Regions from separate parts of the Halobacillus sp. SY10 genome, predicted to be linked through region 2. Evidence: a T-box and tRNA genes for the amino acid it is inferred to sense, from the RefSeq annotation. Region 2 holds a T-box; the other holds one or more tRNA genes.
The links. A T-box is a leader RNA that pairs with one kind of tRNA and senses whether it is charged. The one in region 2 lies ahead of tyrS (tyrosine--tRNA ligase), so its partner is inferred to be a tRNA-Tyr.

Region 1 (4,413 bases), 1.4 Mb from region 2:
TAATCATGGTTTCCATCTTCTAATACCTCCGCTATACGTGCGGTCGTTAACCTTTACGGATGACCTCGCCACAAAGTTTCATAAATTTAATATTTTTTTAGCTAATATAAGTTTAACTTTTTTTAGTATCGGTTATAAAGCTGTAAATGTAAAAAATTTCTTAGGAGGAAATTTAATATGAAGCGAGTGACCGCTTTGAAGAAAGAAATCGAAGCTTGTCGTGTGGAAATGATTCGTTTAGCCAGCCTCCATAAGTTGAGCTCGCCGGAAGTCATACGAGTGAGTGTGAAATTAGATCGCTTGTTAAATGAATATGATGAAATAACATATAAAAAACAGCAACCCACCTTACAAAAAGCGGGTTACTGCTAGAATTGTGCATTTATTTCAAGCTCTCACCAAATAGAGAACCCATCAAACCTACCGCTACGCTAGCGGTTTTATTTTTTTCATCGAGAATCGGGTTTACTTCTACGAATTCCGCAGATGTAATCATCTCTGACTGATGAAGCATCTCCATTGCTAGATGGCTCTCACGGTAGCTTAAGCCACCCATTACAGGTGTTCCTACGCCAGGAGCTTCATTAGGATCCAGACCATCAAGGTCTAAGCTTAAATGCACCCCATCGGTACGATCTTTCAAATAATCCACTGTCTCTTCCATCACTTGCGTCATGCCCATACGGTCAACTTCGTGCATCGTATAGACTTTGATGCCCTTCTCTTCAATAAGCACTCTTTCTCCTTCATCTAGAGAACGGGCTCCGATAATCACAATATTTTCTGGTTTAATCTTTGGTTCATAATCATGGATACTCGTCAGTTTCTCATGGCCGATTCCTAAGCTTACAGCAAGTGGCATCCCATGAATGTTACCGGAAGGCGAGCTGTCGGCAGTATTCAAATCGCCGTGAGCATCATACCAGATGACACCAAGGTTTTCATAATGTTTGGCAACTCCTGCAAGAGTCCCCATAGCAATACTATGATCTCCCCCAAGGACAAGTGGAAAACGTTTATTTTCTACTACTTCATCAACCGCCTTTGCAAGACGACGACTTCCCTCAGCAATTTCATTCAAGTTACGTAAATTATCTTCTTTCTCATCTGTATTTTGTTTTGGACGAGGAATCTCAATGTCCCCTAGATCTTCAATGTTATATTTCAATTGCTCTAGACGTTCAACCATACCCGCATAACGAATAGCACTTGGTCCCATATCCACGCCTCGGCGCATCTGTCCAAGGTCCATAGGTACACCGATAACTGAAAGCTGTTTATTCATCAAAGTTCCTCCTTTTTTCTCTACTATAATTGTATCCGTTTTTCCCGTTATGACTCAACTGGACATGTTTGTGCATATATATACGGGAAACAGTATGAAAACGTATGTAATCATGCATGTTTACAAGGTTTGAAACCTTTTTCCATATAATAGAAGAAGGACTGTTCATCGAGAGCAGCGTTACAAAATTCGATGAACATCAAAAACAAATGAGAATCTCAATAACTTTTAATCAATGGCTCGAAAACCATTAGAGATTTTCTTTGGGACATCAAAAAATCCTGGATGCAATAGGAAAAGAACATAAAAAACCTGACATCAACTGTTGATGTCAGGTTCATAGAGTGGAGCCTAGCGGGATCGAACCGCTGACCTCCTGCGTGCAAAGCAGGCGCTCTCCCAGCTGAGCTAAGGCCCCGTATGGAGCGGGAGACGGGATTCGAACCCGCGACCCCCACCTTGGCAAGGTGGTGTTCTACCACTGAACTACTCCCGCATATGAAAATGAAAGATGAGCCATGAAGGATTCGAACCTTCGACCCTCTGATTAAAAGTCAGATGCTCTACCAGCTGAGCTAATGGCTCGTATGAAAAATAATGCTCATTATTTTATAAGCAGTGTGCTCGTCACGTTGATAGATTTATCGGTGAAGCATACGCTCCTCGCAAAGCCTACAATGAAGAAAATTCAATGATGATTACGGCTTCTCTACCAGCTGAGCTAATGACTCATATAATAATATCCAGTATAACATCTTAAGAAAATGGCTGGGCCAGCTGGATTCGAACCAGCGCATGACGGTACCAAAAACCGTTGCCTTACCGCTTGGCTATGGCCCAACAGTTACAAAAATAGTATTTACCATCTAAAGATCATTATACAAGAAATGTTTATTTTCATAAAAAATAGCTGATCATGGATGTCAGCCGTTATAGTCAATGAAATAAATGGTGGAGGGAGTAGGACTCGAACCTACGAACCCGATGGGAGCGGATTTACAGTCCGCCGCGTTTGGCCAACTTCGCTATCCCTCCACTTTGACTAAATAAGTGGTGCCGGCCAGAGGACTTGAACCCCCAACCTACTGATTACAAATCAGTTGCTCTGCCAGTTGAGCTAGGCCGGCTTATGAATTTAATGGTGGAGGATGCAGGGTTCGAACCTGCGACCCCTTGCTTGTAAGGCAAGTGCTCTCCCAGCTGAGCTAATCCTCCGATAAGTGGTGACCCGTACGGGATTCGAACCCGTGTTACCGCCGTGAAAGGGCGGTGTCTTAACCACTTGACCAACGGGCCATGTGTTTGATCGTTTCTCAGAGCTTCCAGCCGGATTTGAACCGGCGACCCCTTCCTTACCATGGAAGTGCTCTACCACTGAGCTATGGAAGCAAGTGGCTCCAACGGTAGGATTCGAACCTACGACCGATCGGTTAACAGCCGATTGCTCTACCACTGAGCTACGTTGGAATAATGTTCATTCATCAAAAGCATTAATAAGGAAAGAGAATCAATGTGGCGGCGTCCTACTCTCACGGGGGTAAACCCGACTACCATCGGCGCTGAAGAGCTTAACTGCTGTGTTCGGCATGGGAACAGGTGTGACCTCTTCGCCTTCACCACCACATCAATATAAAGTTTGAGGTGAACCCTCAAAACTGGATAAGGAAACATCTTGTTTGAAAAAGGACGATCTTTTCACGAATGATTTTCATCAGATAGATAAGTCATCGATCCATTAGTATCCGTCAGCTCCACGTGTCACCACGCTTCCACCTCGGACCTATCAACCTCATCGTCTCTGAGGGATCTTATTTGCTTAAAGCAAAGGGAAATCTCATCTCAAGGGGGGCTTCATGCTTAGATGCTTTCAGCACTTATCCCGACCACACGTAGCTACCCAGCGATGCTCCTGGCGGAACAACTGGTACACCAGCGGTGTGTCCATCCCGGTCCTCTCGTACTAAGGACAGCTCCTTTCAAATTTCCAACGCCCACGACGGATAGGGACCGAACTGTCTCACGACGTTCTGAACCCAGCTCGCGTACCGCTTTAATGGGCGAACAGCCCAACCCTTGGGACCGACTACAGCCCCAGGATGCGATGAGCCGACATCGAGGTGCCAAACCTCCCCGTCGATGTGGACTCTTGGGGGAGATAAGCCTGTTATCCCCGGGGTAGCTTTTATCCGTTGAGCGACGGCCCTTCCATGCGGAACCGCCGGATCACTAAGCCCGACTTTCGTCCCTGCTCGACTTGTAGGTCTCGCAGTCAAGCTCCCTTGTGCCTTTACACTCTGCGAATGATTTCCAACCATTCTGAGGGAACCTTTGGGCGCCTCCGTTACCTTTTGGGAGGCGACCGCCCCAGTCAAACTGCCCACCTGACACTGTCTCCGGACCGGATCACGGTCCTGGGTTAGAATGTCCGTACAGCCAGGGTAGTATCCCACCAGCGCCTCCACCGAAGCTAGCGCTCCGGCTTCTAAGGCTCCTACCTATCCTGTACAAGCTGTACCAACATTCAATATCAGGCTACAGTAAAGCTCCACGGGGTCTTTCCGTCCTGTCGCGGGTAATGTGCATCTTCACACATAGTATAATTTCACCGGGTCTCTCGTTGAGACAGTGCCCAAGTCGTTGCACCTTTCGTGCGGGTCGGAACTTACCCGACAAGGAATTTCGCTACCTTAGGACCGTTATAGTTACGGCCGCCGTTTACTGGGGCTTCGGTTCAACGCTTCGCATAAGCTAACGCATCCCCTTAACCTTCCAGCACCGGGCAGGTGTCAGCCCCTATACTTCGCCTTACGGCTTCGCAGAGACCTGTGTTTTTGGTAAACAGTCGCTTGGGCCTTTTCACTGCGGCTCCTCGGCAGAGGAGCACCCCTTCTCCCGAAGTTACGGGGTCATTTTGCCGAGTTCCTTAACGAGAGTTCTCCCGCTCACCTTAGGATCCTCTCCTCGCCTACCTGTGTCGGTTTGCGGTACGGGCACCTCTTTCCTCACTAGAGGATTTTCTTGGCAGTGTGAACTCAGGAGCTTCGGTACTCTATTTCCCTCCCCATCACAGCTTGACGTTGCCGGACGGATTTGCCTATCCGACCGTCTCACTGCTTGGACGCGCACAT
Region 2 (4,413 bases):
TATCACCTAGAGTTCTTATTTCAAATATCGTGAAATATAATGATTACAGTGTTTTCATTATCATCTAACCAATTCCCTATCATCATTTTTTATTTCGATCCCCTTGACTTCCATCCCTAATAAGATTACAATATTCGTTGTGTAAAATAAATGGCAGCCTATGTGAACCACCATTGTCATCATTTTGTTCCTCTATTTGAGGTGCATCGTGTAACTCTCTGCTGCTGGGGCGAAGGTGCATGAAAACATAATGAGCAATGATCGAAGGGACACACTGTTTTTATTTTATGCAAAATAAAATAAAAAGGAGGAAATTCCTATGGCACGTTATACAGGTCCAACCTGGAAAAAATCACGTCGTTATGGTATTTCTTTAAGCGGAACTGGTAAGGAGCTTGAAAAGCGCCCTTACGCTCCTGGACAACATGGTCCAAACCAACGTAAAAAACTATCCGAATTCGGTCTTCAACTACAAGAGAAGCAGAAGCTTCGTTTCATGTACGGTTTGACTGAGCGTCAATTCCGTCGCTTGTTTGAAGAAGCGGGTAACATGAAGGGGATCCACGGTGAAAACTTCATGATCCTACTTGAATCCCGTTTGGATAACCTTGTTTACCGTCTAGGTCTAGCTCGTACGCGCAACCAAGCTCGTCAGCTAGTTACTCACGGTCACGTTACTGTAGATGGCGGTCGCGTTGATATCCCATCTTACCGCGTAGCTCCTGGTCAAGCGATCAGCCTTCGTGAAAAATCTCAAAAGCTTAACGTCGTAGAAGAAGCAATCGAAGTTAATAACTTCGTACCAGAATATCTTACTTTCGACGAAGACAAGCGTGAAGGAACGTACACTCGTTTCCCTGAGCGTTCTGAGCTTCCTTCTGAAATCAACGAAGCTCTTATCGTTGAATTCTACTCTCGTTAATCTCTGCTTTAGCAGAATTACGACAAAAACGCCTTTGGAATGTTACTCACATTTCAAAGGCGTTTTTATTATTGTCAGGACAGAAAATAAAATACCGGAAAAGCTGGTATTCTCACCATAAACATAGAGGCAGACCGAAGTGGTCTGCCTCTTACTTTTATTATTGGAACTTAACCAAGAAGTACTTTTTCTTTCCGCGACGGATAATGGTAAAGCGATCCTCGATGCGATCTTCCTCACCAATCGTATGTTTAAGATCTTGGTTACGTTCTCCGTTAATATAAACAGCACCATTTCCGATATCCTCACGTGCCTGACGCTTGGAAGAGGAAATGCCAGCATTTACAAGAAGGTCCAACAGCTGTGGCTCTTTTTCTTCAGACTTGTAAGTCGGAACATCTTTGAAGCCTTGCTCAATTTCTGCACCTGATAATGTCTTGATATCTCCGCTGAATAAAGCAGCAGATATGCGCTCCGCCTGTTTCAATGCTTCCTCGTCATGGACGAGCTTTGTCATTTCTTCAGCTAGACGGCGTTGAGCCACACGTTTTTCTGGTTGAGTTTCTACTTCTTTTTCTAGTTCTGAAATTTCTTCCAAGCTTAAGAACGTGAAATACTTCAAGAAGCGAATCACATCACGATCATCCGCGTTGATCCAGAACTGATAGAATTCGTAAGGGGACGTTTTCTCAGGATCTAGCCAGATCGCTCCACCAGCTGTCTTCCCGAACTTCGATCCATCCGCTTTCGTAATCAATGGAACAGTCAAACCATAGGCTTCCACTTCTTCTTCTCCTGCAGCAGATCGTCTCAGCAATTCAAGCCCCGCGGTAATGTTCCCCCACTGATCGCTTCCACCGATTTGAAGCGTGCAATTCTCTTTTTGATACAACTGTTGGAAGTCAAGAGACTGCAAGATCATGTAAGAGAATTCTGTATAGCTGATTCCCTGCTCAATACGAGACTCTACAGAATCTTTTGCCAACATATAATTGATTCCAAAATGTTTTCCTGTATCTCGAAGGAAATCAATGATTGTCATTTGTGATAACCACTCATGGTTATTACGTGCTACCGCTGCATTTTCACCTTCATCAAAATTCAGGATTCTCGCCAATTGTTCTTTAATACTTTCACTGTACCCGTGAACAACCTCTGCACTGTTCAGTTGTCTTTCACTTGATCGGCCGCTCGGGTCCCCGATCATGCCTGTACCGCCGCCAACAAGTGCTATAGGACGATGTCCTGCTTGTTGGAACCTTTTCAACATAAGTACTGGAAGCAGATGCCCAATATGAAGACTGTCCGCTGTCGGATCAAACCCACAGTAAAGCGTTACCTGTTCCGTTTCGAGGTGCTTTTTCAATCCTTCTTCGTCTGTCATCTGGTTGATCAAACCACGTTGTTGCAAATCCTTCAAAATATCCATTGGATCACTCCTCAATCTGTTATAAGTAGACTTGTGCTAAGGTCTCAGAGATGAATTTTCTGAAAACAAAAAAAGACCTCACCCCTTGTGAAAAGGGACGAGGTCTCGCGGTACCACCCTTGTTGCACACACGTATGATGTGCCACTCCGATCGATAACGGCATTTCACCGTCTTCTGATTCATACCAGAAGAATGCTCCAGGTCGTAATTCAAAAACAACTGTGTACCGGCTCTCACCCACCGCCGGTTCTCTGAGACAGGGAATTGTTTTTTACTCCAGTCCTTCAACGCACATATATTCATCTACGTATATATTTATCACAACACAATCCAAAAAGCAATAAACCAGGGGTAGAATTATATCCTATATGCCCTGGGTATGTTATAATATTGGTGGATTTTTTAGGAGGTATTATCATGTCTAATAAACCGGAAAACGGGCGAAAAAAGCTGGATATACGCTCTTTATGGCAGAGTGGCACCATCCAGAAAAATGGCCGGATCACCTATGATGTCGTATGGAACGTCATCTTATTTTTTATCATCATCGGTGTTATCGGGTTATTTTTCGCAGGTGGTGTAGGCGCCGGCTATTTTGCTTCTCTTGTGAAAGATGAAGAGGTCAGAAGCGAAGAACAAATGAAAGAAACCATTTATAACTATTCAGAGACCTCGACCATGTTATTCAATGATGGAAAAACAGAGATTGGAGACGTCAGGTCAGATCTCTATCGTGAGGAAGTCCAATTGGAACAGGTCAGTGAAGATTTGAGAAATGCTGTGATTGCTACAGAGGATGAATATTTCGGAGAACACAAAGGTGTGGTTCCTAAAGCGGTCATGCGAGCCGTCGTTCAAGAAGTGACCAACTCCTCCGTAAAAACAGGTGGAAGTACATTGACCCAGCAGCTGGTCAAAAACCAAATCCTGACGAACGAAGTATCGTTTGAACGTAAAGCCAAGGAAATGCTGCTGGCTTTGAGAATTGAAAGATTCTTAGATAAAGATGAGATTCTGGAAGCCTACTTAAACATCGTACCTTTTGGCAGAAATGCGAATGGACAAAATGTGGCAGGCGTACAAACTGCCGCTCAAGGCCTTTTCGGTGTTGATGCCAAAGACTTAACTCTAGCACAATCCGCTTATATTGCAGGATTGCCTCAATCCCCGTTCGGATATACCCCTTTCTATAATGACGGATCTATTAAAGAACCTGAAAATTTAGAAGCGGGAATCGACCGCATGCACGAAGTTCTGGAACGTATGCATGAGGCCGGGTACATCACTCAGGCAGAGTATGATGAGGCGATGAAGTTCCAAATCAATGAAGAAACATTAACAGATCCAAAAGCTACTGTTCTAGGTACTTATCCTGCCATTAACCAGGAAGTGCACAAAAGAGCAAAAGACTTAATAAAAGATCACTTGATGAAGCAGAACGGTCATACAGAAAAAGACCTCTCAGAAGATGAAGCCTTACGTGAGGAATATAACACTATGGCAGAGCGTGAACTTTCTTCCGGTGGTTACCAGATTCATACAACACTAGACAAAGAAGTCTATGACGCCATGCAGAAAGTGAGAGATTCCTATACGGAAGGAAACTGGCCTTGGGGGCAAGAAACGGTCTTGAACAGTGATGGGCAGGAAGAAAAGGTTGACTCTCCTCTTCAGCTGGGGAGTATGATTATCGAAAACTCTACAGGTAAAATTCACGGTTTCATCGGTGGATATGATTTTGAAGAAGAAAATCTCAACCACGCAACCCAAGCCCGCCGCTCGAACGGTAGTACAATGAAGCCGCTCCTTGTATATGGACCGAGTTTTGACATGGGGGCAGCTCAGCCTGGCTCAGTCATTGCAGATGTTCCATACTACTATGATAGCGGGAAAGAAGTTCGTAACTTCTCGAGAAACCATAGAGGTTTTGTTTCTGCGCGTTATGCTCTTGCCCAATCTTATAACGTGCCAGCAGTAAAACAATACAAAAGTATACAATCTCAAGAGCCTGTAGAAAACTATCTGGTTAAAATGGGAATGGAAGAAAATTTAGTCAAAGCC

Region 1: it encodes a tRNA-Tyr, which carries the amino acid that the T-box ahead of tyrS (tyrosine--tRNA ligase) is inferred to sense. The anticodon was not compared.

Annotation. Positions count from the first base shown of each region.
Region 1 covers NZ_CP174345.1:170,103-174,515, reverse strand. The annotation lists gene sigW (RNA polymerase sigma factor SigW) at 1-16, opposite strand, end outside; gene ACJA3J_RS01015 (aspartyl-phosphate phosphatase Spo0E family protein) at 178-372, shown strand; gene rocF (arginase) at 383-1,285, opposite strand; tRNA gene ACJA3J_RS01005 (tRNA-Ala) at 1,631-1,703, opposite strand; tRNA gene ACJA3J_RS01000 (tRNA-Gly) at 1,707-1,781, opposite strand; tRNA gene ACJA3J_RS00995 (tRNA-Lys) at 1,798-1,870, opposite strand; tRNA gene ACJA3J_RS00990 (tRNA-Gln) at 2,051-2,125, opposite strand; tRNA gene ACJA3J_RS00985 (tRNA-Tyr) at 2,235-2,320, opposite strand; tRNA gene ACJA3J_RS00980 (tRNA-Thr) at 2,337-2,412, opposite strand; tRNA gene ACJA3J_RS00975 (tRNA-Val) at 2,425-2,500, opposite strand; tRNA gene ACJA3J_RS00970 (tRNA-Glu) at 2,507-2,581, opposite strand; tRNA gene ACJA3J_RS00965 (tRNA-Thr) at 2,603-2,674, opposite strand; tRNA gene ACJA3J_RS00960 (tRNA-Asn) at 2,678-2,752, opposite strand; rRNA gene rrf (5S ribosomal RNA) at 2,796-2,909, opposite strand; rRNA gene ACJA3J_RS00950 (23S ribosomal RNA) at 3,001-4,413, opposite strand, start outside.
Region 2 covers NZ_CP174345.1:3,104,003-3,108,415, forward strand. The annotation lists gene rpsD (30S ribosomal protein S4) at 320-922, shown strand; gene tyrS (tyrosine--tRNA ligase) at 1,083-2,351, opposite strand; T-box leader at 2,442-2,649, opposite strand; gene ACJA3J_RS15960 (transglycosylase domain-containing protein) at 2,770-4,413, shown strand, end outside.